One region of the Polaromonas sp. P3_B1 genome, then DNA from elsewhere that is predicted to be linked to it. Evidence: predicted binding sites of a transcription regulator. Region 1 holds the regulator's gene; the other holds the start of a gene.
What was found. Region 1 encodes LexA, which represses DNA repair genes until DNA is damaged. Its sites were predicted from a motif close to ACTGTATNNNNATACAGT; they were not measured.
Positions count from the first base shown of each region.

Region 1 (14,278 bases):
TCAGCGTGCCCAGCGCCAGCAGCATCCACACACCCGCGAGCGGGCCGGTCAAACTCATGGCGAGCCCGGCGCGCGGCCGTGCGGCAGCAGTTCGATCAGGCCTTCCGCCAGCACCAGCAGGAGCATCAGCGTCATGGCGAGTTTGATCACAAAATAGCCCGGCGTGAGCGTTTCGCCAAACCGCTCGAAAGAAGCTACGGAGGCCGCCACCAGCGGCCAGGCAGCCCAGAGCATGAACAGCGCCCAGGGCGTGACGCAGGCCAGCAGCGCCCAGGCATGCCAACGTGGGCGAGGCGCGCCGCTTGGATGCGGCTGCAGGGAGGCCAGGTGGGCGTGGCTTCTGGAGGCCGCCGTTACCGCCACTGCCACATACAGCGCGAACAGGACCTGCGCCGCATCATTGGCCTGGCGCGAGTAGGCCTGCACGAGTTCACGCAACGGCCATTGGGCCAGCAGCAGCGCCGCCAGCGGCAGCACCAGCAGACCGAACACCGCGGTCATGCGCGTCAGGCCCTTGTCCACCCTGGACACGGCCCCGGCAAGGGCCCCCATCTTCATGCGGCCCCAAGGTTGCAGAGGCAAGCCTTCCCATGGGACCGGAGCAAATCGGGCTGGGCAGCAAGGCGAAGTTGCATGGTGCGATCCAGTGGATGGAAAAAATGAAAGGGGGTGCGGGAAAGTGTAGCCGGATCGGGCTATAATGTTGGACTAGTCGGAGTGTGGCGCAGTCTGGTAGCGCACCTGGTTTGGGACCAGGGGGTCCAAGGTTCGAATCCTTGTACTCCGACCATCATTTCCCAGCAAAAAGCCCACTTCAGTGGGCTTTTTCATGTCCGCCTGGTTTTCGCTTTGCCGGATCAGGGCATTGCGCTCAGGATTTGAGAGGCCCGAAATTGGAGTTGCGCCAATATTCACGCACTTGTTCCAGCTTTTCCTGAAAATCCCGGAAATGCAGCGGCTTGCGTACATAGCTGTTAAGCCCGCCTTGAATCTCTTTTACCACCGGGGAGTATTTGGGCTCGGACGTCAGGATGACGATGGGCACGAAGAAGGTGCGAGGGTCGCCCCGCATGCGCTGGATGACTTGCTGCCCACTGAGGCCGGGCATATTCAGGTCCAGCATGACCAGCTCGGGTGGCTGGTCCTGCGGCCGGCCGCTGTAGGGACCTTCGCAGAAAAGGTATTCCAGGGCTTCCGCGCCGTTGCGGGCGACGATGACTTCATGGTCGGCGCCGTTTTCCTGCAGCGTCACCAAAGTCAGCTCGACGTGAGCGGGGTTATCCTCCACCAGCAGCATCGTTGGTCTGGGCATGTTTGCTCGCCTCCTTGGTTTTGACGGCCTTCGGGCTCGCGGCCGTAACCCCGAATATATACCTCCGGCCTTGACTGGCGGAGTCGGCGAAGTTCGCTGGTGTCGGATGAGGGTGCGGCTGGCGCCATGTCTGGCCTGCCCGGAGGGGATCGAACCCCCGACCCTCAGCTTAGAAGGCTGATGCTCTATCCAACTGAGCTACGGGCAGTCTGTGATGCAGCCGGGGGCGAGGACGCGCAGAGGCGGCCGCCGTTTCCAGCTCGTCGCGCATCATACCTTCAATCGACGGCCGCCGGCCCCACCGCCGGGGCCCAACTCAACGCTTTTCGTACTGCGTTTTGCCGAACAGCACCTCGCGCGCCTTGTCGTCGGTGATGGGCCTGCGCAATTCGGCCAGCACCTTGACGCCGCGCTGCACGGCGGGGCGTTCACTGACGAGGTCGAACCACTTTTTCAGGTGCGGGTAGTCGGCCCAGTCTATGCCGTGGTTTTCCCAGTTGCGCAGCCAGGGGAAGATGGCGATATCAGCAATGCTGTATTCATCGCAAGCGATAAAAGCGTGGGTGGACAGCTGCTTGTCCATCACGCCGTAAAGCCGCCTGGTTTCATTGGTGTATCGACTGATCGCGTAGTCAATTTTTTCGGGCGCATATTGGCGGAAGTGGTGGGTCTGCCCGATCATGGGGCCGACGCCGCCCATCTGGAACATCAGCCACTGCAGCACCTGGAACTTGAGGCGGTCGGTCTTCGGCAGCAGCTTGCCGGTCTTGGCTGCCAGGTAGAGCAGGATGGCACCGGATTCGAAGACGGAAATGGGCTTGCCGTCGGGGCCTACCGGGTCGACCAGGGCCGGGATCTTGTTGTTCGGGCTGATGGCCAGGAATTCGGGCTTGAACTGGTCGCCGGTGCCGATGTTGACGGGAATGGCCTGCCAGTCATGGCCCAGGCGCAGGCCGCATTCTTCCAGCATGATGTGGACTTTATGGCCGTTGGGTGTGGGCCATGAGTAAACATTGATCATCGGGGTGTCCTTGACTACTATGATGGTCGCTGCACTTTAAGAGAAAAGCGAAAACCATGTTCGAGCGCTTGAAAAAGGTCTTTGTTGCGGGCAAGGGGGACGCCGGCGATGGCTCCGCGTCCGACGAGGCCGTGTCCGAATGGGCCGGGACCCGCGGCTTTTCCTTCACCGGCATGGGGCAGGGCAAGGGTTTTGCGCTCAAGGGCAATGTAGGCGGCAAGCCCTGGAAGATGGAGCGCGGCCGCCCCTCGCGCGACTACATCCGCGGCGAAGAGCTGCGCGCCCGGGGCGAGCTCAAGGTCAACGACGACGTCACCGTCCTGGTCATGAACCGGGCCCTGAAGGACGCACTGGAAAAAAAGGCCTACCAGGCCTATACCGACACACTGCAGACCACGGCCGACCCGAGCATGCCGGAAGAGGTGCGCTGGCTGGCCATGTACCCTGAAGTCGGCTGGGAAAGCCTGCCCAAGCCTTTCTGGGAACGCTATGCGGTGATGGCCGACCACCGCTCGAATGCGATGGCTTGGCTGGACCCGCAACTGGTCGAGTTGATGATGTCCTGGCCCGAGCCGGCACCCGACCCGCAGGTGCCCTTTATCCTGATGGTGCTGCGCGGCAAGGCCTATCTGCGCATGCAGTACACCCCGGCCGACATGCCCACGCTGGAGCATGCGGCCCTGATTTTCACCACGGCCTGCGAGTCGGCAATTGCCGGCCTGTCCAACGACCTGACCTTGTAAGGCTTCAGCCGCCGCGCGTGATCGGCATTTCCACTTCACCGGGCATCAAAAGATGCTTGGCCAGTTCCAGCTTGGCCAGTGAGGCGCGGTGCACCTCGTCCGGGCCGTCGGCCAGGCGCAGGGTACGCTGGCTGGCGTAGGCGTAGGCCAGCGGGAAATCGTCCGACACACCGCCGCCGCCATGGGCCTGGATGGCCCAGTCGATGATCTGGCAGGCCATGTTGGGCGCCACCACCTTGATCATCGCGATCTCGGCCTTGGCGACCTTGTTGCCCACGGTGTCCATCATGTAGGCGGCTTTGAGCGTCAGCAGGCGGGCCTGCTCGATCATGCAGCGCGCCTCGGCGATGCGCTCGTGCCAGACCGACTGGCTGGCGATCGGCTTGCCGAAGGCGACACGGCTGTTCAGGCGCTTGCACATCAACTCCAGCGCGCGCTCGGCGATGCCTATGCTGCGCATGCAGTGGTGTATGCGTCCGGGGCCGAGGCGGCCCTGGGCGATTTCAAAGCCGCGGCCCTCGCCCAGCAGCAGGTTGGCGGCGGGCACGCGCACATTCGTCAGGCGCACTTCCATGTGGCCGTGCGGCGCGTCGTCGTAGCCGAAGACCGATAGCGGGCGGATCACGGTGATGCCGGGCGTGTTGGCGGGCACGAGGATCATGGATTGCTGCTCGTGGCGGCCGGCGTCGGGATTGGTCTTGCCCATGACGATGTAGACGGCGCAGCGCGGGTCGCCCGCGCCCGAGGACCACCACTTGAGGCCGTTGAGCACATAGTGGTCGCCGTCGCGCTCAATGCGGCACTGGATGTTGGTCGCGTCGGACGAGGCAACTTCAGGCTCGGTCATCAGGAAGGCCGAGCGGATCTCGCCCTTGAGCAGCGGGTCCAGCCACTGGTCCTTGTTGGCTTCGGAGCCGTAGCGGGCAATGGTTTCCATGTTGCCGGTGTCGGGCGCCGAGCAGTTGAAGACCTCGGCCGCGAAAGGCACGCGGCCCATGATTTCGCACAGCGGCGCGTACTCAAGATTGGACAAACCTTCAGGTGCTCGCGGCGAGTGCGGCAAGAACAGGTTCCACAGGCCGGCCGCGCGTGCTTTGGGCTTGAGTTCCTCGACCAGTTTGGTGGGAACCCATGCATCGCCCTTGGCGCGGTTCTCGGCGATCTCGCGGAAGAAGCGCGCCTCGTTCGGGTAGATGTGCTCGTCCATGAACTTGAGCAGGCGCGCCCGCAGTTCCTGTACTTTGGGGGTGTAGTTGAAGTCCATGAAATCTCCAGAACAGCTAAGGGATGTAAGGCGCGTTGGTGCAAACGTGTCGGCGTGCGGCGTGATGGTCGTCGTCAGCCCTGGCTTTTGAGGGCAAAGCTCCAGGCCATCTTTGCCAGCAGCGGCGCGCCGGCGGCCGAACTGACGGCCTGGGCGCTGGAAGCGGTACCGGCCTCGACCCGCTTGGCAATGCCCTGCAGGATGGCCGCGATGCGAAACAGGTTGTAGGCCATGTAGAAGTTCCAGTCGGCCTTGAGCGCTTCGGGTGTGGCAAGCCCGGTGCGCTCGCAATAGCGGCGTATGTACTCGGATTCCGTCGGTATGCCCAGGCTTTCGACGTCCAGCCCGCCTATGCCGCGAAACGCCCCGGGCGGGATGTGCCAGGCCATGCAGTGATAGCTGAAGTCGGCCAGCGGATGGCCCAGCGTGGACAGCTCCCAGTCGAGCACGGCCAATACGCGCGGCTCGGTGGCGTGGAACAGCAGGTTGTCGAGCCGAAAGTCGCCGTGCACGATGGACACCAGGCTTTCGTCGCGCGCGCTGGCCGGGATGTTGGCCGGCAGCCATTGCATCAGGCTGTCCATCTCGGTGATGGGCTGGGTGATGGAGGCGGCGTACTGTTTGCTCCAGCGGCCTATCTGGCGTTCAAAGTAGTTGCCGGGCTTGCCGTAATCGGCCAGGCCCCGCTCGGCGAACTTCACCTTGTGCAGCGCGGAGACCACGCGGTTCATCTCGTCGTAGATCTCGCCGCGCTGGGTTTTGTCCATGCCGGGCAGGGACTGGTCCCAGAGCACGCGGCCTTCGACGAACTCCATCACGTAGAAGGCGCGGCCTATCACGGACTCGTCTTCGCAGAGGCAATACATCTTCGGCACCGGCACATCGGTGCCCTGCAGGCCTTGCATGACCTTGAACTCGCGCTCCACCGCATGGGCCGACGGCAGCAGTTTGGCCACGGGACCGGGCTTGGCGCGCATCACATAAGAGGCCGTGGGCGTGAGCAGCTTGTAGGTCGGGTTGGACTGGCCACCCTTGAAGATTTCCGCCGTCAGCGGGCCCTTGAAGCCGGGCAGGTGGCTGCTGAGGTAAGCGGTGAGCGCGTCGAGGTCAAACGCGTGAGCGCCGGACACGGCCCGGGTGCCGACAAAGTGGTCGAAGTTGCTCATGCTTGAAGGGCTTGTCCCCGTGTGTTTATTTTTCGATTTCGGCTTCGGAAATGCGCATCAGGGCTTGCCGGTTGCGCACCACCAGGCCACCAGGCTCTATGCGTATGGCTTCCTCGCGCTCCATGGCCTTGAGTTCCTGGTTCACGCGCTGGCGCGAGGCGCCCAGCAACTGGGCCAGTTCCTCCTGCGCCAGTTGCAGGCCTATGCGCACTTCGCCGCCGTCCGCCAGGCTGGGCACGCCGTAGCTGCGCACCAGGTGCAGCAGCTGTTTGGCCAGGCGCGCGCGCAGGGGCAGGGTGTTGAGGTCTTCCACCAGGCCGAAGAGCTGACGTATGCGGCGCGCATGCAGGCGCAGCAGGGCTTCGTAGAGCTCCACGTGCTGGGTGAGTATCTTGCGCAGGTCGGCGCGCGAGACGCACAGCAGCGTGGTTTCGCCATGGGCATAGGAGTCGTGGGTGCGCCGCTCGCCGTCGAAGATCGCCACGTCGCCGACCCAAAGGCCGGGCTCCACGTAGGTCAGGGTGACCTGCTTGCCCGAAATCGAAGTCGAGCTCACGCGGATGGCGCCCCGTGCGCAGGAGATCCATTCTTCCGGCACATCGCCGCGGGCGCTGATGAGTTCGCCGTCTTTGTAGCGTTTGACGTAGGCGCATCGGAATATGTCGTGCCTCAGGGATGGGGACAGGGATGAAAACCAGCGGCCGTTGTTGATGGCCTCTCGTTCCTCTATCGTAAGAATGGGATCGTCCATGGTCTGTCTTTTGAGTGACTAACAAGACGTCCATTGTCGCTTGAGGGACCCGTCCGGCGCCAGCGGGCTGTCGCATGGGTGTCGCCCGGCAGCTGCCGGGGATTGGCGCGGTTTGGCGGAGGTCGCCGACTGGGCGGGCTGCGACCGGCCAGCCCGTGCAATGCTTGCCTAGCGGTAGTGCGGCGTGCGCTTGTTCAGGAAGGCGTCAATGCCTTCGCCGGCGTTGGCGTCGTGCAGGTTGCGCACGAAGTGGTCCTGCTCGCGGGCCAGCTGCTGGTTCAGCGTGTTGCCGGCCGCCTCGTTGATGAGTTCCTTGATGCTGGCCAGCGCGTTGGGCGCGCGCGCATTGAGGCTTTCGGCCAGTTGCAAGGCCTGGGCCAAGGCTTCACCAGGAGCGGTGACGCGGTTCACCAGGCCGAAGTCATGCAGCCGGCGCGGGCCTATGCGTTCGCCTGCCATCAGCAGTTCGCTGGCCAGCGCGCGCGGCAGGGCGCGCGCCAGGGCCCAGCTTCCGCCGCCGTCAGGCGACAGCGCCACCGTGCTATATGACATCACAAAAACGGCGTTCTCGGCAGCCACCACAAAATCGCAGGCGAGCACCAGCGAAAAACCGGCGCCGGCGGCCGCGCCTTCCACGGCGGCGATCACCGGCTTGGGGTAGGTGCGTATCGAATCTATCCAGTTGTGCAGGCCTTCTATGCTCTGGGCCTGCACCTCAGGCGCCTCACGCCGGTTGGCTTCAAGCCGCTGCAGGTTGCCGCCCGCGCAAAAAATCGCACCTTCCCCGGTGATGACCACGCTGCGGATGTCGGGGTTGTTCTCGGCGGCATTCAGCGCTTCAATGCCGGCGGCATAAATGTCAGGGCCCAGGGCGTTCCTGAACTCCGGGTTGCTGATCGTCAGGATAAGGGTCTGGCCCTCGCTGGTACTCTTGATTGCGCCTGCCATGTCAATTCTTTCGAGGGGTTGAACCGGCCACGGAGGCCGCAAGTTGCGGATCCCCACCAGCGGGGGCCGCGGAACTGGCTTTGCCAGGCCGCAGGCGCCGCCCCTTGGGGGGGAAGGTGCTACACGAAGTGAGCATCCGAAGGGGGGTTACTCTTCTTTATGCATGAGGCTGAGCCCGATGGCGCCGCGGCGGCGCAACCAGGGGGAGGGGCGGTAGCGCTGGTCGCCGTAAACGGTCTGCATGTTGAACAGCACTTCCAGCACGTTGGTGGGGCCGTAGCGGTCGCCCATGGCCAGCGGGCCCAGGGGGTAGCCGAGCCCTAGGGTCACGGCGGTTTCCAGGTCCTTTGGGCTGCAGATGCCTTGCTGGCAGATGTCGCTGGCGATGTTGACGATGGTGGCCACCACGCGCTGTGTGACAAAGCCGCCGCTGTCGCGGATCACGCTGACCGGCTTGCCGTCGCGGGCGAAAAGAGCGTGCGCTGCGTCGCGCATGTCGCTGCGTGTGGCCGGGTTGGTGGCCAGCACGCGCCGCTTGGTGGCCGCGTCGTCGATCAGCATGTCGATGCCGACGGTGCGCGCCGGGTCCAGGCGCTCCACCACGGCGACGGTGGTGATGTCAAAACCGAGCGGCGCGACCAGCGTGAGGGCCTGCGGCGAGGCGGAGGCGCCGGTTTCGATCCTGGCGCCCAGGTTCTTGAGCAGCTGCAGCAGTTCAGCGCGGCGCGAGGCCCGGGGCGAGACCCACACTGGTGGGAGTTCGTCCACCTGGGGAGCGGCTGGCTCGGCGGGCACCTGCATGGCGCCATCGGAATATCGGTAAAAGCCTTCACCCGTCTTGCGTCCCAGCATGCCGCCGGCCAGGCGCTGCGCGGTGATCACGCTGGGGCGGTAGCGGGCTTCTTCGTAGTATTGGTGGTAAATCGACTCCATCACCGGGTGGGAGACGTCGAGGGCGGTCAGGTCCATGAGCTCGAAGGGGCCCAGCTTGAAGCCGGCCTGGTCGCGCAGGATGCGGTCTATGGTGGCGAAATCGGTGACGCCTTCGCTGACGATGCGCAGCGCCTCGGTGCCGTAACCCCGGCCAGCGTGGTTCACGATGAAGCCCGGTGTGTCCTGCGCCTGCACAGGCGTATGGCCCATCTGCCGGGCGTATTGGCTGAGGCTTTCGCATACAGCCGGGCTTGTTTTCAGGCCCGCAATCACTTCGACCACTTTCATGAGCGGGACCGGGTTGAAGAAGTGAAAACCGGCCAGGCGTCCGGGGTGCTTGAGCCCTGCCGCGATGGCCGTTACCGACAGCGAGGATGTGTTGCTGGCCAGGACTGCACTTTCGGACACCAGGGCCTCCAGCTCCGCGAACAGCGCGCGCTTGACGTCCAGGCGCTCCACGATGGCCTCAACGACGAGGTCGCAGCCCGCCAGGTCGGCCAAAGTGCCGGCGAGCACCAGTCGATCTTTGTGCCCGGCGGCCGCGGCGGCTTCGAGGCGACCTTTCTCGACCAGCTTGTCCCATTGGATGCAGATGGCCTCGCGGGCCTTTTCAGCTGCGCCAGCCTGCGCGTCCATCAGCCTGACGGTGCTCCCCGCCTGCGCCGCGATTTGCGCTATGCCGCGTCCCATCGCACCGGTGCCAACTATTCCCACATTTGCAAAATTTACTTTCATGGGCGAATTATGGCTGAGCGTCTTTCGGCGAAGCCGCATGGCAAAATCCGGCCAGCCCATGAAATCCGCCGAGAAGTTTCTGAAATGCCTGCTTGGCGCTTTGCTGTTGGGGCTGGCCGCCAGCACTTCGGCCGCATCCCTGGGCCGCGTGCGCGGACCGGCCATTGTGGGCCGGCCCTTGGACCTCACGCTCTCCGCCCAACTGGACGGCACTGAAAATCCTTCTGCTGTCTGCCTGTCCGCTGAGGTGTTTTTCGGCGACAGCCAGGTTTCCCCCGGCAAGGTGCTTACCTCGGTCTCGCCGGGCGACGGTAGCGGTGAGGTCCTGGTCCGCATCCGCACGACGGTCGTGCTCGACGAGCCAGTCGTGACGCTGTACGCGCGCGAGGGCTGCCTGCAAAAGAATTCGCGAAGGTACGTCCTGCTGGCCGAGATGCTGGGCGACAACACCGGACCGGCGCCCTCAACCCTTCCGCAGGCGGCAGCTGTTGCGGCGGCAGCCCCAGCGCAGCCCGGCGCGGCAACGCCGACTCGCGCCGCCGCATCAAAAGCGAAGCCGCAAACCCGAGCTGGCACAGCGATGGCCTCTTCGCTGGCCGCGCCGCCTGGCCGCACCCCTGCCAAGGTGGCGGCTCCCGTGCCGGAGCGTAAATCGCGGGCTCGCCTGCAACTGGCCCCTGTTGATTTGTCCATCGAACGTGACCCTGTCCTTCGTTCGTCGCCGGAATTGCTGACGCTGCCAGCGGCCGATGCCCAGCAACGGGCCGCCGCGGCCGCGTTGTGGCAGGCGCTCAACGCCCAGCCGCAGGACATGGTGCGCGACAGCCAGCGCCTCAAGTCGCTGGAGTCCGATGTAGCCGCGATGCTGGCGCAAAGCCGCAAGACGGAACAGGCCGTGATGGAGCTGCGAGGGCAACTGGAGCAGGCGCGGCAGGAGCGTTATAGCAACTGGCTGGTGTATGGCCTGGGTGGTGTTTTGCTTCTCGCGCTGCTGGCGGTGGGGTGGTTATGGACGCGCAACCGGCGGTATGCGCTGCGCCTGAGTCCGTGGTGGGACGGGGAGGCCGGTCACGACAAGCCCAGCGAGTTTGCGGATGTCACGGGGCCGGCCTCCCGGTCCGCAGGTGTGATGCCGGCTCAAGGAGGCCAGCCGCATAACGCAGGGGTGGACCTGGACCTGGAAGCGCTTGATTTCGACAGTACGCGCAAGTTGCCCGCGGCCGGGCCGGCATCGCAGCAGGCCCGGCCGGCTGATGCTGCTGCGGACCGCCCCGAGTTCCTCCCAAGCCTGGGCGGTTTCAGCGGCATGCCCCGTATCGTCAATGCCGAAGAGCTTTTTGATGTGCAGCAGCAGGCGGACTTTTTCGTGTCGCTGGGCCATCCCGACAAGGCGGTGGACGTGCTGCGGCTGCACATCACGGACAACGTGGAGACGAGCGCGCTGGTCTACCTGGACTTGTTCGACCTATACCACAGCCTGGGCCGCAAGGACGACTACGATGCACTGCGCAAGGAGTTCCACCGCATGTTCAATGCCCAGGTGCCGGCCTTCGACGACTATGCGATGGACACGCACGGCCTGGAGTTCTACGTCTCAGCCCTTACGCGCATCGAGTCGCTGTGGCCCACGCCCAAGGTGCTGGACGTGCTGGAAGAGTCGATCTTTCGCAAACCCGATTCGCGCAGCGAGGTTTTCAGCCTTGCGGCTTACCGCGAACTGCTGTTGCTGCACTCCATCGCGAAGAAGATCATTGCCCGGCCCGTAGCCGCCGGGGAGGATGCCGCTGCGCAGGCGCCTGTTCTGCCCACCCAGCCGCAAGCGAGCAGCTTCGGCCCGACCAACATCCTGCCTTTGTCCGCCCGGCTCCAGGAAATGCCGCCGCCGCTTCCTGTGGCTCTTCCCGTTGCGGTGGCTCCCGGCTTCTCCACTGAAATTGCGCCGAGCACCGACCTGACGCGACCACCCGTTTCGCCGCGGCTGGGATTGGATATTGACCTGAGTCAGGGAGTCGACGAGGCTCTTGCACCGCTGCCGGCGATTGCGGTGGCGGGCCTGCCACCCGAAGCCGGGGATTTCAGCAACCTTATCGAATTCGACCTCGACGCTCCGCCCCCGAAGGCTTAGGAGGGGCTGCTTTAGGTGCGGCGCGCCGCCTCAGCGCCGCACTTGCAGGGCGCCTGGATTCACGATGTTGGTAGGCGTGCCCTTGATGAAATTGACGACGTTGTCAAAAGCCGCGCCAAAGTAGAGCTCGTAGCTGTCTTGTTCCACATAGCCGATGTGCGGCGTGCAAATGCAGTTTTCGAGGCGAAGCAGGGCATGGCCCTGCAAGATGGGCTCGGATTCAAACACGTCGATCGCCGCCAGGCCGGGGCGGCCGCGGTTGAGTGACGCAATCAGCGCCTCGGGCTCTATGAGTTCGGCGCGCGAAGTGTTGACCAGCAGGGCGGTGGTCTTCATGCGCGACAGGTCTTCCAGTGTCACGATGCCCCGGGTTTCGTCGTTCAGGCGCAGGTGCAGGCTCAGCACGTCGCTTTGCTCAAAAAACTCGGCCTTGCTTGCCGCGACTTCATAGCCGTCGGCCTGGGCCCGTTCGCGTGAGGCGTCGCGGCCCCAGATGATGACCCGCATGCCGAAAGCCCGGCCATAGCCGGCGACGATTTGCCCGATCTTGCCGTAGCTCCAGATGCCCAGCGTCTTGCCTTTGAGGACGGTGCCTATGCCGAAATTAGGCGGCATGGAGGCTGATTTGAGGCCGGCCTGCTGCCAGGCGCCGTGCTTGAGGTGGGCCACGTAATGCGGGATGCGGCGCGTGGCGGCCATGACCAGCGCCCAGGTCAATTCTGCGGGTGCCGTGGGCGAGCCGGTGCCCTCGGCCACCGCGATGCCACGTTCGGTGCAGGCCGCAACGTCGATGTGCCCTCCGACGCGGCCGGTCTGCACGATCAGCTTGAGTTTGGGCAGTTTTTCGATGACCTGGCGATTGAGCTGGGTCCGTTCCCGGATAAGGACGATGACGTCGGCATCCTTAAGCCTGACGGACAGCTGTCCTATGCCTTTGACGGTGTTGGTGTAGACCTTGGCGGGATAGGCCTCCAATTTGGCAGCGCAGTTCAGTTTTCGCACTGCGTCCTGGTAGTCGTCGAGGATCACAATATTCATGCCGATATTGTGCCTGCAAGATTTTTCTTCCTTGCGGGAAGGGCTACCCGAACGTACTCATTTTGTATCGCCAGGAAACCTGCTGCGGTATTTCAGTCTGGCGGCCGCGCGCCGCGCAGGCTCATGGGCCTTTGCCGCAGGGGGGCAAGGGTGGGCGGGGCTTACTGTTTACTGCAGCGCGGCCTCGCGCTGGGCCATGCGATCAAGCTCCGCGCAGACGTCGGCCATGCGGCCCGAGATGACCATGCGGCCGGCGCAGGTCGGGCCGACATTGGCGTCGAATTCGCGCACGATGCGCAGGCGGCTGGGCGCAGGGCGTTTAGGCATGGCCTTGCCGGCTGGGGTGGTTTCGCGCAGGGCCGCGGCGGCACCCGAAGAAAAAGGCAATGCCAGCTGGCCGTTTGCGCGCTGGGCACGGGCAGGGGCGGAATATCGGCCGGACCTGGTTGCGGGGACAAACCAGGCTGCCAGCGCCTGCGCGGGAGCCAGCAGGATGGACAGAAGGGGTGAGTGTGAAAAACTGACGATTCCCATGATGAACTCCTGTATGAGAGAGGTTTACACAGGCAGGATTTCGAACCGGCAAAGAGACTGGGCCGGCGGGGCCGCGCACCAGGGTGTTGGCCGCAACGGCCAAACGCCCGCCACCTGGTGCGTGGCCGGATCAACGGGTTACATCAGCATGGTGTTGCGTATCAAGCCGACAGCCAGGCCTTCGAGTTCAAACGGCTCACCGGGCTCGACCACAATGGTTTTGAAGTCGGGGTTTTCGGGCAAGAGCTCAATAAGATTCTTGTTACGGCGAAAGCGCTTGACGGTGACTTCATCACCCAGGCGGGCCARGACGATCTGGCCGTTCTTGGCTTCCTTGGCCTGTTTGACGGCCAGCAGGTCGCCGTCCATGATGCCGATGTCGCGCATGCTCATGCCGCGAACCTTGAGCAGGTAATCGGGCTGGCGCTGGAACAGGCCGCTTTCAAAATAATAGGTTTGTTCGATATGTTCCTGCGCGAGAATCGGGCTGCCAGCAGCAACCCGCCCTACCAGAGGTAGGGCGAGTTGGGCCAGGCTTTGCAACGGCAGGGAAAACTGTTTGGTGCGCGATTCGTTGATGGAGCGCAGAGTGTCGCCGCGCAGGCGTATGCCGCGGGAAGTGCCGCTGACGAGTTCAATGACGCCTTTGCGGGCGAGGGCCTGCAGGTGTTCTTCGGCGGCATTGGCGGATTTGAAACCCAGTTCGTTGGCGATTTCGGCGCGGGTGGGTGGTGCGCCGGTGCGTGCGATGGCGCTCTGGATCAGTTCAAGGATTTGTTGCTGGCGCGCCGTGAGCTTGGGGCCTTCGGAGGGAAAATGCGGAAAATCGGCGAGGATGCTCATGGCGGGACTCCTTGGTTCTCAGTCAGGTCTGGGTGAACAGCGGTTCGTAGCCCGTGACCTGTTTTAATATCCAGTACCTGTATTTTCATCCAGTTTTTAAAAGATTGCAAGACCACTTTCCATGCACCCTCAAAATATTGTGATTCTGGGCACCGGCGGCACCATTGCCGGGCGGGCAGCCAGTGCGTCGGATAACATCGGCTACACCGCCGCCCAGGTGGGTGTCGAGGAACTGCTCGCCGCTGTCCCGGCTGTGGCGCAAGCCGGCTCGGTGCTTACGGAGCAGGTCACGCAGGTCGACAGCAAGGACATGAGTTTTGCGGTGTGGGGCAAGCTGGCAGAGCGCGTGAGCCATTTCCTGGCGCAAGCGGATGTTCAGGGCATCGTCATCACGCATGGAACCGATACGCTTGAAGAGACCGCTTTTTTTCTGCAGGCGCTGCTCGCGCCAGCCAAGCCGGTAGTTCTGACCTGCGCGATGCGGCCAGCCACGGCCCTGGTTCCCGATGGGCCTCAAAACCTGCTTGACGCGGTGGCAGTGGCGCGGCATGCAGGCGCGCGGGGCGTGGTCGCGGTGTGCGCGGGCGTCATCCATGGCGCTGCGGATGTACAGAAAGTGCATACCTACCGGCTCGACCCTTTCAGTTCGGGCGACGCCGGCCCCATAGGGTACGTGGAGGAGGGGCAACTCCGGTTGCTGCGAAACTGGCCGCAAGCCCAAGCCGGTCGTGCGCAGGCCGCCGCCCAAAGCATCGCCAGCCTGGCGGGAGCCGCCGCCGTGCCTCGGGTAGAAATCATCATGAATTACGCCGGAGCCGGCGGCGCTGTCGTTCGGGCTCTGCAGGCAGAGGGCGTGCAGGGTCTG
Region 1 covers NZ_JBFUGK010000044.1:32,804-47,081, reverse strand. Annotated here, with positions in the region: gene AC1DXS_RS21365 (TRAP transporter large permease subunit) at 1-58, opposite strand, end outside; gene AC1DXS_RS21360 (C4-dicarboxylate ABC transporter substrate-binding protein) at 55-558, opposite strand; tRNA gene AC1DXS_RS21355 (tRNA-Pro) at 714-790, shown strand; gene AC1DXS_RS21350 (response regulator) at 872-1,312, opposite strand; tRNA gene AC1DXS_RS21345 (tRNA-Arg) at 1,444-1,520, opposite strand; gene AC1DXS_RS21340 (glutathione binding-like protein) at 1,629-2,333, opposite strand; gene AC1DXS_RS21335 (hypothetical protein) at 2,390-3,076, shown strand; gene AC1DXS_RS21330 (acyl-CoA dehydrogenase family protein) at 3,081-4,340, opposite strand; gene AC1DXS_RS21325 (phosphotransferase) at 4,415-5,506, opposite strand; gene AC1DXS_RS21320 (Crp/Fnr family transcriptional regulator) at 5,532-6,257, opposite strand; gene AC1DXS_RS21315 (oxepin-CoA hydrolase, alternative type) at 6,426-7,205, opposite strand; gene AC1DXS_RS21310 (3-hydroxyacyl-CoA dehydrogenase) at 7,353-8,873, opposite strand; gene AC1DXS_RS21305 (hypothetical protein) at 8,911-10,998, shown strand; gene AC1DXS_RS21300 (D-2-hydroxyacid dehydrogenase family protein) at 11,029-12,036, opposite strand; gene AC1DXS_RS21295 (hypothetical protein) at 12,205-12,570, opposite strand; gene lexA (transcriptional repressor LexA) at 12,709-13,413, opposite strand; gene AC1DXS_RS21285 (asparaginase) at 13,535-14,278, shown strand, end outside.

Region 2 (14,278 bases), on a different contig from region 1:
CCCCAGAAGATGGCCTTGCCGCGCTGCTCGGGCTTGAGCGTGCGCGCCGCCATCGCGATCACCACGGCGTTGTCGCCCGACAGCACGATGTTGGCGAGGATGATGGAACCAAAAGCGCTCCAGAAAAGAGGGGACGCGAGGTCCAGTCCGAAAATCATGGCTATCTCCTGTTATGAATGAAAAAAAGCGCCGATGAGCGCTTTCTTTCAAATGGCTTTCAGTTTACGCCCCGGCTGCTTCCGCCGGAATTCGTATTACTGCTTATTCACAGCAGCCCTTTGAGCAGCTTGCCCATTTCCGAAGGATTGCGCGTCACGGTAAAGCCGCAGGCCTCCATGATGGCCAGCTTGGCGTCGGCCGTGTCGGCGCCACCGGAAATCAGCGCGCCCGCATGGCCCATGCGCTTGCCGGCCGGAGCCGTCACGCCGGCGATGAAGCCGACGATGGGTTTTTTCATGTTGGCTTTGCACCATTGCGCGGCTTCGGCCTCATCGGGGCCGCCGATTTCGCCGATCATGATGACGGCGTCGGTGTCCGGGTCGTCATTGAAGGCCTTCATCACGTCGATGTGCTTGAGGCCGTTGATCGGGTCGCCGCCGATGCCGACGGCGCTGGACTGGCCCAGGCCGATTTCGGTGAGTTGCGCCACGGCTTCATAGGTCAGCGTGCCGGAGCGGCTGACCACACCGATACGGCCCCTGCGGTGGATGTGGCCGGGCATGATGCCGATCTTGATTTCGTCGGGCGTGATCAGGCCGGGGCAGTTGGGGCCCAGCAGCAGGGTTTTCTTGCCGCCGGCGGCTTCCTTGGCCTTCATGCGGTTGCGCACTTCCAGCATGTCCTTGACCGGAATGCCTTCGGTGATGCAGATCGCCAGGTCGAGGTTGGCTTCCACGGCTTCCCAGATGGCTGCGGCCGCGCCTGCGGGCGGCACATAAATGACCGACACCGTCGCGCCGGTGGCCTTGGCGGCCTCGGTCACGTTGGCGAAAATCGGGATGCCTTCGAAGTCTTCGCCGGCTTTCTTGGGGTTCACACCGGCCACAAAGGCCTCTTTGCCGTTCGCGTAGTCGCGGCACATGCGGGTGTGGAACTGGCCGGTTTTGCCGGTGATGCCCTGGGTGATGACTTTGGTGTGTTTGTTGATGTAGATCGACATGCTTGTGTTCTCCTGGGCTTACTTGACGGCGGCCACGATTTTGGTCGCGGCTTCGGCCATGGTGTCTGCGGCAATGATGGGCAGACCGGAGTCGGCCAGCATTTTCTTGCCCAGGTCTTCGTTGGTGCCCTTCATGCGCACGACCAGCGGAACGGAGAGGTTCACGGCCTTGCAGGCGGTGATGACGCCGTCGGCGATGGTGTCGCACTTCATGATGCCGCCGAAGATGTTGACCAGGATGCCTTTGACATCGGGGTTCTTCAGCATGATCTTGAAGGCTTCGGTGACTTTTTCAGCCGTCGCGCCGCCGCCCACGTCCAGGAAGTTGGCCGGCTCGCCGCCGAACAGCTTGATGGTGTCCATGGTCGCCATGGCCAGGCCGGCGCCGTTGACCAGGCAACCGATGTTGCCGTCCAGGCTGATGTAGGCCAGGTCGAACTTGCTGGCTTCGACTTCGGCCGGGTCTTCCTCGTCCAGGTCGCGGTAGGCGACGATTTCGGGGTGGCGGAACAGCGCGTTGGCGTCGAAGTTGAACTTCGCGTCCAGGGCCATGACTTCGCCCTTGCTGTTGCGGTTCAGGGGGTTGATTTCAACCAGCGACGCGTCGGTGTCCATGTAGCACTTGTAGAGCTTTTGCAGGATGTCGACGGTCTGCGGCACGGAGTCGGCGGGCATGCCGATGCCGGCTGCGACTTCCTTGGCTTGCGCGTCGGTCATGCCGACCAGCGGGTCGACAAACACCTTGATGATTTTTTCGGGGTGGGAGTGGGCCACCTCTTCGATGTCCATGCCACCTTCGCTGGAGGCGATGAAGGCCACTTTTTGCGACTCGCGGTCGGTCACGGCCGAGACGTAATATTCTTTCTGGATGTCGGCGCCGTCTTCAATATAGAGGCGGCGGACTTTCTGGCCTTCGGGGCCGGTCTGGTGCGTCTTCAGCTGCATGCCCAGGATTTCGCCGGCGATGCGCTTGACATCCTCAATGGTCTTGGCAACCTTCACGCCGCCACCCTTGCCGCGGCCGCCCGCGTGGATCTGCGCCTTGACCACCCAAACCGGGCCGCCCAGCTTCTGGGCGGCTTCCACCGCCTCTTGCACCGTGAAAGCCGGAATGCCGCGCGGCACAGGCACACCAAAATTGCGCAAGATTTCCTTGCCCTGGTACTCGTGAATTTTCATGAAAAACCTTCAGAATTCAGTAAAAGAGGGGGTGCAACTGGGATTTGGGCAGGGCTGTGGGGTGTCGGAAACAGGCCACATCAGCTCAAAAAACCACGTCGGCGGTCACTGCAGGCAGCAACGCAGAACTGTATCATGGTGCGACGCACAATTCTTGTGCCCGGCTTACACCCCGAAATAGCCCAAATTGGGCGGTTTTGAGGTGTTTTGGCCTGCCAAGGCGGCCCCCTGTATTTGCCTTATTTGCGTATTTCATTTCTATTTGCAGTCCTGGAAGTCCCCATTCATGCCCAAAGTTTTTATTGACGGAGAAGCCGGCACCACGGGCCTGCAGATCCGCGAGCGGCTGCAAGCCATGCCGCAGATCGAGCTGGTCAGCATCGCGCCCGAACTGCGCAAGGATGCGGCCGCCAAGCGCGCACTGATGGCACAGGTGGACATGGTGATCCTGTGCCTGCACGACGACGCAGCACGCGAATCCGTGGCCATGATCGATTCGCTGCCCGGCAAGAAGCCCAAGATCATTGACGCCTCGACCGCCCACCGCACCGTGCCCGGCTGGGTTTACGGCTTTCCCGAACTCACGCAGACCCAGCGCGCCGCTGTGGCGGGCGCCGAGCGCGTCGGCAACCCCGGCTGCTACGCCACCGGCGCAATCGCGCTGATCCGACCGCTGGTCGACGCCGGCGCAATACCGGCCGATTTCCCCCTGAGCCTTCCCGCTGTGAGCGGTTACTCCGGCGGCGGGCGGCAAATGATTGAAGACTACGAAGCCGGCACCGCGCCCGCGTTTGAGCTCTACGGCCTGGGCCTGAAACACAAGCACCTGCCCGAGATCATGAAATACACCGGCCTGTCACGCCGCCCGGTGTTCATTCCCTCGGTCGGCAACTTCAAGCAGGGCATGCTGGTGCAACTGCCGCTGCACCTGGACCTGCTGCCTGGCAAACCGACCGGCGCGCAGTTGCATGACATGCTGGCCAAACATTACGCCGGCAGCGAATGGGTGACCGTTGAAGCCGCGCCCGAATCGAACAAGCTGGACGCGCTGGCGCTCAACGACACCAACAAGATGGAACTGCGCGTGTTCGCCAATGAAGAGCACCGCCAGGCGGTGCTGGTGGCGCGGCTGGACAACCTGGGCAAGGGTGCTTCTGGCGCCGCCGTGCAAAACCTGAAATTGATGTTGAGCTTGTAAGCTCAGTCCTCGTCCGTTTGCGACACCACGCGGCGTATCACGTCGCCGCCAAAGCCCCGGGCCGCCAGAAACCGCATCTGTTTGGCGCGGCCTGCCGCATCGGGCGCCGGCCCTTCAAACTTCTTGCGCCAGATCTCGCGGGCGCGTTCCAGCTCACTGCCCTTGAGGCTGTCCATGGCACCGGCCACGCGCTCCGCGCTGAGGCCCTTGCCCAGCAGCTCATGCTTGATGCGCGCCGCGCCAAAACGGCCGGCGCGCCGGTTGATCACCGACTCGACCACGCGCGCCTCGCTGATGAAATCCTTGGCCTGCAAGTCGTCCAGCACCTGGGCCAACTGGCCCGGCGTTTCTTCATGCGGCGCAAGCTTGCGTTCCAGTTCAGCCCGTGAATGCTCACGCCCTGCCAGATAGCGCAGGGCGCGGCCCTTGAGTGAAAGGCCAAAACCCGCACGGGAGGCGGGTTTGGCTGGTTTGTGATCTACCGGATTTTCCATGGTCAACAGGCCAGGCCCCACGCAGATGCTATCTTTTTAATAGCTATCAGTGCATGCTCCAATTGGGCCAGGCCTTCTCGCATTAAAAATCAGGCGGCAGCCTTGGCGGGCTTTTCGACCTTCTCGGCTTTTTCAGCCTTGGCAGGCTTTTCAGCCGGGGCGTCGACACTGCCGGCAACCTGCACCAGCGGGATGCCCAGCGATTCGCGCACCTTGTTTTCGATCTCGATTGCGAGTTCGGGGTTCTCCTTGAGGAACTCACGCGAGTTGTCGCGGCCCTGGCCGATTTTTTCGCCGTTGAAGGCATACCAGGCGCCGGCCTTTTCGACGATGTGGCCGGCTACGCCCAGGTCCAGCACCTCGCCCAGGCGGCTGATGCCCTCGCCGTAGAGGATGTCGAACTCCGCCGTCTTGAAGGGCGAGGCCACCTTGTTCTTGACCACCTTGACGCGGGTTTCGTTGCCGATCACCTCTTCGCCCTTCTTGATCGAGCCGATGCGGCGGATGTCCAGGCGCACCGAGGCGTAAAACTTCAGCGCATTGCCGCCGGTGGTGGTTTCGGGCGAGCCGAACATCACACCGATCTTCATGCGGATCTGGTTGATGAAAATAACCGTGCAATTGGCCTTTTTGATGGTGGCGGTGAGCTTGCGCAGCGCCTGGCTCATCAAACGGGCCTGCAGGCCGGGCAGCGAGTCGCCCATTTCACCTTCGAGTTCGGCCTTGGGCGTGAGCGCCGCCACCGAGTCGACGATGATCAGGTCCACCGCGCCGGAGCGGGTCAGCGAGTCGACGATTTCAAGGGCCTGCTCGCCGGTGTCGGGCTGGGAGATCAAAAGGTCTTGCAGGTTGACGCCCAGCTTTTGCGCGTACTGGATGTCCAGCGCGTGCTCGGCGTCCACAAAGGCGCAGGTGCCGCCCAGCTTTTGCATCTCGGCGATGACCTGCAGGGTCAGCGTGGTCTTGCCGGACGATTCAGGGCCGTAGATTTCAACCACCCGGCCGCGCGGCAGGCCGCCCACGCCCAGGGCGATGTCCAGGCCCAGGGAGCCGGTGGAAACGACCTGGATATCTTCAATCACTTCGCCGTCGCCCAGCTTCATGATGGTGCCTTTGCCAAACTGCTTTTCGATCTGGGCCAGTGCGGCCTGCAGGGCCTTGGCCTTTTCGGTGTTCAGGGCGGCGCTTTGCACGGGGTTTTGGGCGGGGTTCAGCTTGTTGGTCAGTTCCATGAAAAACTCCTTGAAAATCAATGATGTAAAAACTTGTTGCCTGGATTCCAGCCTCTGCGTTTAATCACAGCCCTGGATGCATGACCAGTACTTTATGGGCGCTATAAAAATAAGTAAACCCTCTTTTTAGTCAGTTTGCCTGACCAATTGGGTTAGCATCTTTCCATGACGCAAACCACACACCCAGCCCCCATGGCCAGCCCCTTTGGCGCGACCGAGGCCGGCTGGCGACAGACCCACCTGGGTCGGCTCATGGGCCATGCGCTACGGCGCTTTGACGAGCGTGTGCTCTCGCTGATGGCCAGCAGTGTGGAAGTGCCACTGGCGCTCTCCAACCTCGCGGCGCGCGACCAGGTCGGCGCCGCCCATATCCACATCACGCGTCACCTGGCCGTAACCGGCTCGCGCCTCACGGATCTCGCGCAAAGCGCCGGCATGAGCAAACAGGCCATGGGCGACCTGGTCGACCAGTGCGAGGCCTGGGGCCTTGTGACGCGCCAGCCCGACCCGCATGACAAGCGCGCCCGCCGCGTGGTGTTCACCGAGTCGGGCCTGCTCTGGCTGGAAGCCTTCCATCAGGCCGTGCGCCAGGCCGAGGACGAATTCCGCCAGGCCGTGGGGCATGATGTGGCCACCGTGGTGGCGCTGGGGCTGGAAGCGTATGCCGGCGCTTGATCACGTCGGCGTGTCAGCAAAGCTGAAGCCGCAAAAGCCTAGAATTTGCTGAAGAACACAAACCCGCCCGCAGGCCGCAACAGGCCGGCAAATGGAGACTGGAGACAACCATGCGTATTCTGATTGCCGAAGACGACCAGGTCCTGGCCGATGGCCTGTTGCGCACTTTGCGCGCCTCCGGTGCGGCGGCCGACCACGTGGCCAGCGGCACCGAGGCCGACGCCGCGCTGCTGACCAACACCGAATTCGATTTGCTGATCCTCGACCTGGGCCTGCCGCGCATGCACGGCCTGGAGGTGCTCAAGCGCCTGCGCGCTCGCGGCTCGGCCATGCCGGTGCTGATCCTGACGGCCGCCGACAGCGTCGAGGAGCGCGTCAAGGGCCTGGACTACGGCGCCGACGACTACATGGCCAAACCGTTTTCGCTGCAGGAGCTCGAAGCCCGCGTGCGCGCATTGATACGCCGCGGCATGGGCGGCGCCAGCAGCACCATCAAGCACGGCCCGCTGGTCTACGACCAGGCCGGCCGCGTCGCCACCATAGACGGCCAGATGCTGGAGCTGTCGGCGCGCGAGCTCGGTTTGCTCGAAGTGCTGCTGCAGCGCGCCGGCCGGCTGGTCAGCAAGGACCAGCTCGTGGAACGCCTTTGCGAATGGGGCGAGGAGGTCAGCAACAACGCGATCGAGGTTTACATCCACCGCCTGCGCAAGAAGATTGAAAAGGGCCCGGTGCGGATTGCAACGGTGCGCGGGCTGGGCTACTGCCTTGAGAAAATCCCTGGTTAACACCTCTTGCCCCTTCCCCCGCTGGGGGAAGGCTGGGATGGGGGCCCGCGGCCTCCCAAGCCTGAACTGCGGGGGCTATCCACCATCGTCAGCCCCCATCCCCACCTTCCCCCAAAGGGGGAAGGAGCCAAAACACCAGGCCCTTGATGTGGAGCAACCCAGCCTGTGGCTCTGAGACTTTTTCAGCGCGAACGCCGCAGCCTCTTCGGCGAGATCCTCGACTGGATGCTCACGCCGCTGCTGCTGCTGTGGCCCATCAGCCTGGCGCTGACCTGGCTGGTCGCGCAGAACATCGCGGGCAAGCCTTTTGACCGCGCGCTCGAGTACAACGTGCAGGCGCTGGCCAAGCTGGTGGTGGTCAAGAACAACCAGGTGCAGTTCACCCTCACCGCGCCCGCGCGCGAGATCCTGCGCGCCGACGACACCGACCTCGTTTACTACCAGGTGGTGGGCACGCAGGGCGAGCACCTGGGCGGCGAGCACGACCTGCCCGCGCCGCCCGACGAAGACAAGCCCACCAACGGCGAGGTAAGGCTGCGTGAGGACGTGATCCAGGGCGAGGACGTGCGCGTGGCCTACACCTGGCTCAAGGTGGAGGTGAAGGGCGCACCGGCCAGCTCGCAACCGGCGCTGGTACTGGTGCAGGTCGCCGAAACGCTGGAAAAGCGCAAGACGCTGGCCACTGAAATCGTCAAGGGCACCATGGTGCCGCAGTTCGTCACGCTGCCGCTGGCCGTGTTGCTGGTATGGCTTGCGCTGGTGCGCGGCATCAAGCCGCTGGCCCAACTGGAAAAACGCATACGCGCGCGCAAGTCCGACGACATGAGCCCGCTCGACGAGACCGCGGTGCCTGAGGAAGTCGCGCCGCTGGTATCTTCCATCAACGACCTGCTGAGCCGGCTCAAGGTCTCTCTGACCACACAAAAGCGCTTCCTCGCCGACGCGGCCCACCAGCTCAAGACGCCGCTGGCGGGCCTGCGCATGCAGGCCGACCTGGCGCAGCGCGAGACCGACGCCGACGAGCTCAAGAAGTCGCTCAAGCACATAGGCCGCGCCAGTATTCGCGCCACCCACACCGTCAACCAGCTGCTGGCCCTGGCGCGCGCGGAAACCACGGGCCGCAGCCTGGCCAAGCAGCACATCGACCTGGTTCACATCGTCTCGGAAGTCATGGCCGACTCGGTCCCGCGCGCGCTCGAAAAACAGATAGACCTGGGCTACGACGGGCCCGACGCCGGCGACCAGGCTACACAGCTCGAAGGCAATGCGACTCTGCTCAAGGAGCTGGTGCGCAACCTGCTGGACAACGCCATCAACTACACGCCCGAGAAAGGCCAGGTCACGCTGCGGCTGATGACGGACCGCTTCAGCGGCGTGCTGGTGCTGCTGGTGGAGGACTCGGGGCCCGGCATTCTGGAGTCGGAGCGCGAACTGGTGTTCCAGCCTTTCTATCGCACGCTGGGCACCAATGTCGACGGTTCAGGCCTGGGTCTCGCGATTGTTCTGGAAATCGCCAAGCAGCACGGTGCGACGATCTCGATCGAGGATGCCGCACTGCCTGGCCATCCGCAAACGCCGGGCACGCGCGTCACCGTGCGTTTTGTCGGCATGGATGTGCCCGAGGGCGTGTAGCTCTCAGGGTACTGCAGGCGGCCAGCGGTCGTAGAGTTTGACGCCCACACGTTCACCCCAAAGCTCGATTTGCGCCGGTGTACCGGCATGCGGGTGGTTCGCACTGTTGCCGCGCACATAGCCCAGCGCCACGCAGGCGCCCGCCAGCGGGCTCCAGCCGACCGACGAAATCTCGCCCACCGATTTCCCGTCCAGCACGATGGCTTCGCCGCCCCAGGCGAAAGCATCGCCGGTGTCGAACACCAGCGTGACGAGTTTTTTGCGCAGCGCCAACCCCTGTGAATTGAGCAGCGCGGCCTTGCCGATGAAGTCGGTCGGTTTGTCCAGTTTGACGCTGAAGGCCAGCCCAGCCTCCCACGGCGTTTCGTCCGGCCCCAATTCGGCGCCCCAGGCGCGCCGGCCCTGTTCTATGCGCAAGGCGTCCAGCGCGTAGTAACCCGCGTCGCGAAGGCCCAGCGCCTGGCCGGCTTCCATCAGCGCAAGGTAGACATGACGCGTCATTTCAACCGGCACATACAGCTCAAAACCCGGCCCACCCACATAACTCATGCGCGCCGCGCGCACGCGCGCAAAGCCCAGGTCTATTTCTTTTGTCCATGAGAACTTCAGGGCCTCGGGCGACAGGTCGTCCGGGCTGACCAGCGCCAGCAGCTCGCGCGCCTTCGGGCCCATGAGCGAGAGCACCGAATACAGGGCCGACACGTCGGTCAGCACCGCGTGTTCGGTATCGGCTATGTGCCGCGTGATCCAGTCGAAGTCGCGCACGGTCTGCGCCGAGCCGGTGACGATCATGAAGCGGTCCACGGCTTGCCGCATCACGGTCAGGTCGCTTTCAAAACCGCCGCGCTCGTTGAGCATGGCGGTGTACACCATCTTGCCGACGGGCACGTCCATTTCGTTGGCGCACAGGCGCTGCAGCACGACCAGCGCGTCACGGCCCTGCAGCAGGTATTTGGAGAACGAGGTCTGGTCGTAGAGGGCCACGGCTTCGCGTGTGGCTTTCTGCTCTTCGATCATCCAGGGGAGCCAGCCGGGCTTGCCCAAGGTGTGCTCCGGCCTGGGCACGCCTTCCGGCCTGAAATAACTCACCCGCTCCCACCCATTCTTGCCACCAAACTCCGCCCCCTTGCCCGCCAGGATGTCATACAGCGGCGAAGTGCGCAGCGGCCTTGCCGTTTCCAGCTCCTGGCGCGGCCAGCGCATGGCGTAATGCAGGCCCAGGGTTTCGCCGGTGCGCTCGGCCAGCGCCTTGCGGTTGCCGGTGAAGCTGCCGAAGCGGCGTATATCCACATCCCACAAGTCGGTGCCGGGCTCGCCGCCGACTATCCATTCGGCCATGAGCCGGCCCGCGCCGCCGCTGTTGGCAATGCCGGCCGAATTGAAACCCGCGCAGACAAAATAATTGCGCAGTTCGGGCGCTTCGCCCAAGATGAAGTTGCCGTCGGGCGTGAAGCTTTCCGGGCCGTTGAGCAGCATCTTGACCTCGGCCGTCTCCAGGCAGGGCGTGCGGTGCAACGCGGCGGTCATCAAGGGCTCGAACTGGTCCCAGTCCTCGTCCAGCAACTCAAACTGGAAGGTAGCGGGAATCGGGTCCATCTTCCAGGGTTTGGCTTTGGGTTCGAAGCCGCCCATCACCAGGCCGCCGACTTCTTCCTTGTAGTAGATGTAGCCGTCCGGGTCGCGCATCACCGGCAGCATGGGATGTACCCCGGGAATCTTGCCGGTGACGATGTAAAAATGCTCGGCGGAATAGAGCGGCACGTTCACGCCCGCCAGCTTGCCGAACTGCCGCGCCCACTGGCCGGCACAGTTGACGAGGACCTCGCAGCGCACCTCGCCCTGCGCAGTCTTTACACCCACGGCCCTGCCGTTCTCGGTGATGACGCCCGTCACTTCGATGCCTTCCAACATCTTCACGCCGCGGTTGCGCGCGCCCTTGGCCAGCGAGATGCACAGGTCGGCCGGGTTGGCCTTGCCGTCGCCCGGCAGCCAGATCGCGCCCTGCAAGTCGTCGGTGCGCATGATGGGGTATCTGTCGCCGGCCTCTTGCGGTGAGATCTCATGGCATTCGACGCCAAAGCTGTTGGCCATGGCGACCTGCTTCCTGAGCACCTTCATGCGCTCGGGCGTGCGCGCCACGTTCACGCTGCCGCATTGTTTCCAGCCCGTGGCCAGGCCCGTCTCGGCCTCCAGCGAGGCATACAGCTCTATGCCGTACTTGCTCATCTGCGTCATGTTGCGGTTGGGCCGCATCTGGCCGACCAGGCCGGCTGCGTGCCAGGTGGTGCCGCTGGTGAGCTTGCCTTGCTCCAGCAACAGCACGTCGGTCTTGCCCATTCTGGCCAGGTGGTAGGCCACCGAGCAACCGGCAATGCCGCCGCCTACGATGATGATCTCTGCATGGCCGGGAAGTGTCGGGATGGTCATGGTGCGAGCCTCATGTCAAAAGGTGCAGGGCTAGGCCAGCCGTATGGCCATCACACCGCCCACAATCGCGCAGGTACCTGCGAAGCGGCGCACGGTAAAGGCTTCCTTCAGCAGCCAGCAACCGAGCAGCACCGCGAACAGCACGGAGGTTTCGCGCAGCGCCGCCACCGTGGCCACGGGCGCGCGCGTCATGGCCCACAGCGCAATGCCGTAAGAGCCCAGCGAGGCCAGCGCACCGCCGGTGGCCACCGGCCAGCGGTGGCGCGCGTAGTCGGCCATGGCGCGCCCGCGACGCGCCATCATCAAGAGGCCGAAGGGCCAGCCGTCGAGCAGGAACAAGGTCGCGACATATTGCAGCGCATTGCCCGAGGCCCGCACACCCAAGCCATCGACCACGGTGTAGATCGCGATGATGACCGCATTGGCCAGCGCAAACCCGACGGCCTTGCGCGCATGCAGCGCGTGGCGGCTCAGGCCCAGCACCAGCACGCCACCGCAGATGCCCACAATGCCGGCCCAGGCCATGGGGCTCAGGGTCTCGCCCAGTGTGACGCTGGCCGACAGCGCCACCAGCAGCGGCGCCACGCCGCGCATCAACGGGTAAGTGAGCCCGAGGTCGCCGTGCTTGTAGGCCTGCGTGGTCGCGATGTAATAGCCGATGTGAATCAGCACCGAAGCGCCGATAAAAGGCCAGGCTTCCACGCGCGGCAGCCCCACCAGCAGCACCAGCGGCAAGGCCAACACCGAGCCAATCAAATGAATGACCGCCATGTCCATGGACTTGTCGGCGCTGGACTTGACCAGCGCATTCCAGCCCGCGTGCAGCAGCGCGCCGAACAGCACGGCGCACAGCACCGGCCAGGTCAGGGCCAGGGTTTCAGGCGGCAAGCGAAGGCTCTGCGGCGGGAAGCGCGCAGCGCCGGGCCCGCGCCAGGTAATGCGCCAGCGACGGCGTGGCCTTGTCCGCGTCCTTCGCGAGGTCGTCCCAGAGGCGCAGTTTTACCGCGTCTTCGGCGCCGGGCTGCGCCATGAAACGCGCGGCTTCCTCCGCCGTAAAAATGCCGCCCTGCAGCAGCAAGCTGCGCTTGGAATCTGCCGAAAGGCTGGAGTGGTAGCCACGCCGGGCCGCGCACAGGTAGCGCTTGGCGTCCACATGCAGCTTGATCGCGTCCAGCACCGCATCCGGGAAAAGCCCGCGCAAAAACGGCAGGGCTCGGTACTGATGCACGTCGTCCACACCGCGCAGCGAAGGCGTCTCGCCCAGGTCGTGCAGCAAATGGCCCAGGTCGTGCAGCAGGGCTGCGGTGACGAGCGTGTCGCCCGCACCTTCGGCCTCAGCCAATGCGGCGGTCTGCAGCGCGTGCTGCAGCTGCGTCACGGGCTCGCCGCTGTATTGTTCGCCGCCGCGCTCTTCGAAGAGTCGTTCGATGTCGTCAAAGCTCAGCATGTGAATTCCTCAGAGGTCATGCATTCCAGGGGAGGGAATAGGTCTTGAGGTTGGTAAAGCTCTTGATCGCTTCCTGCACACCTTCCTTATACCCCAGGCCCGAATCCTTGATGCCGCCGAAAGGCGTGAGTTCCAGCCGGTAGCCCGGCACCTCACGTACATTGACCGTGCCGACATGCAGCTCGCTGACGAAGCGGTTGATGTAGTCCAGGCGGTTGGTGCACACCGCGCTCGACAGCCCGTAAGCCGTGCCGTTGGATATCTCGATGGCTTCGTCGATGTTTTTGAAACGAATCACCGGAGAGACCGGGCCAAAGGTTTCCTCGCGCGCCACCGTCATCTGCGGCTGCACATGGTCCAGCAGGGTCGGCGAATACAGCGCGCCACGGCGCTTGTTGCCCGCCAGCAGCTTGGCACCCTGCGCCACGGCCTCGCTGACGCGCGACTCGAACAGCATGGCGGCCTGTTCGTCGATCACCGTGCCCATGTCGTTGGCCTTGTCGGTGGGATCGCCGTATTTCCAGGCCAGGGTCTTGGCCCGCACCTGCTCCACGAACTCACCCGCCACCGCTTCGTGCACCAGCAGCCGCTTGATGGCGGTGCAGCGCTGGCCCGAGTTTTTGTAGGAGCCTTGCACGGCCAGGGTGGATGCTTCATCAATGTCGGCATCCTCCATCACGATGATGGGGTCGTTGCCGCCCAGCTCCAGCACCACGCGCCGGTAGCCGGCTTTCGACGCGATGTACTTGCCGATGGCAACGCCGCCGGTAAAGGTCACCAGGTCCACCAGCGGGTTGGTGATCAGTTCATCGGCGATCTCGCGCGGGTCGCCCGTCACCACGCTGAGCATCTCGGGCGGCAGGCCTGCCTCGTAGAGGATGTCGGCGAACAGGATGGCCGAGAACGGCACCTTCTCGGAAGGCTTGAGCACCATGCGGTTGTTGGTCGCGATGCTGGGCACCACCTTGTGCGCCACCTGGTTCATCGGGTGGTTGAAGGGCGTGATGGCGGCGATCACCCCCAATAGCGGCGAGCGGTGCGTGTAGACGCGGCGCTTCTTGCCGTGAGGCGTGAGGTCGCAGCTGAAGATCTGGCCGTCGTCCTTGAGCACCTCCGTCGCGCCGAACAGCAGCACGTCGCTGACGCGGCCGGCCTCATAAAGGGCGTCCTTCAGGCACAGGCCGGCTTCGGCGGTGATCAGGTTGGCGACCTCGGAAAGGCGCGACTGGATGATGGCGGCCGCGCGGTTCAGGATGGCCGCCCGCTCGTAACGCGTGAGCTGGGGCTTGTAAGCATGGGCCCTGGCGAAAGTTTGCCGCACTTCCTCCAGCGTGGCCTTGGGCACGGTGCCCAATAGTTTTTCGGTGTAGGGATTGAACACCTCTATGGCACGGTCGCCGCCTCGGCCCGAGCCGACCTTGCAGCCCGACAGGCGCATGGCATTGAGCTGCCGATCGCGGATGTATTGGTCAATCACACCATGCTCCCTTGTATGTCTCCCTTTCCCCGAGGGAGAGGGAACAAGAATCAGCCTTGCGCATAGTTCAGCGCCAGGTCAAAGGCATCAAAATTGCGGAAGCGCCGGCTGCGGTCCAGTCCGGGCAGCGCGCGGTTCACGATCAGCGGCACACGCTGCTCGCTCATGCCCCCGTGCGAGCGCAGCGGCACTTCGAGCGCCGAAAGGTCGTGGCGCGAAACCGAGGTGCCTATCACGGTGAAGCGCGCGGACACCGCCACGATGTCGCCTATGCGGTCGGCCGGCAGTTCGAAACGCTCGGCCGCCTGTTCACGCGAGAGCACCAGCTCCATGCCCTTGAGCGCCGCCAGCCGCTTGCGCGCGACCTCGATGTTGGTGCCCTCCGGCAGGTAGACCGTGGCGAAGGAGCCCAGGGCGCCGTGGTGCACCACATAGGGATCGGTGATGGGCAGGATCACGCGCGCGATGGTGGCGCCCAGCCAGTTGTCGAACCAGTCCTGCAGGTAGATCACGTCGGGCGTGCCGTCCATGGCCACCTTGGCGTTCATGCCGTGGTCGGCCGTGAGCACGATC
Region 2 covers NZ_JBFUGK010000042.1:25,815-40,092, reverse strand. Annotated here, with positions in the region: gene AC1DXS_RS20825 (TerC family protein) at 1-158, opposite strand, end outside; gene sucD (succinate--CoA ligase subunit alpha) at 266-1,159, opposite strand; gene sucC (ADP-forming succinate--CoA ligase subunit beta) at 1,178-2,338, opposite strand; gene argC (N-acetyl-gamma-glutamyl-phosphate reductase) at 2,625-3,536, shown strand; gene recX (recombination regulator RecX) at 3,539-4,030, opposite strand; gene recA (recombinase RecA) at 4,120-5,262, opposite strand; gene AC1DXS_RS20795 (MarR family winged helix-turn-helix transcriptional regulator) at 5,455-5,937, shown strand; gene AC1DXS_RS20790 (response regulator) at 6,048-6,722, shown strand; gene AC1DXS_RS20785 (sensor histidine kinase) at 6,894-8,354, shown strand; gene AC1DXS_RS20780 (GcvT family protein) at 8,358-10,781, opposite strand; gene AC1DXS_RS20775 (EamA family transporter) at 10,812-11,669, opposite strand; gene AC1DXS_RS20770 (phosphonate degradation HD-domain oxygenase) at 11,659-12,228, opposite strand; gene phnY (phosphonoacetaldehyde dehydrogenase) at 12,245-13,666, opposite strand; gene phnA (phosphonoacetate hydrolase) at 13,756-14,278, opposite strand, start outside.
Region 2: the regulator LexA is predicted to act here: its motif matches at 5,334-5,351, upstream of recA (recombinase RecA).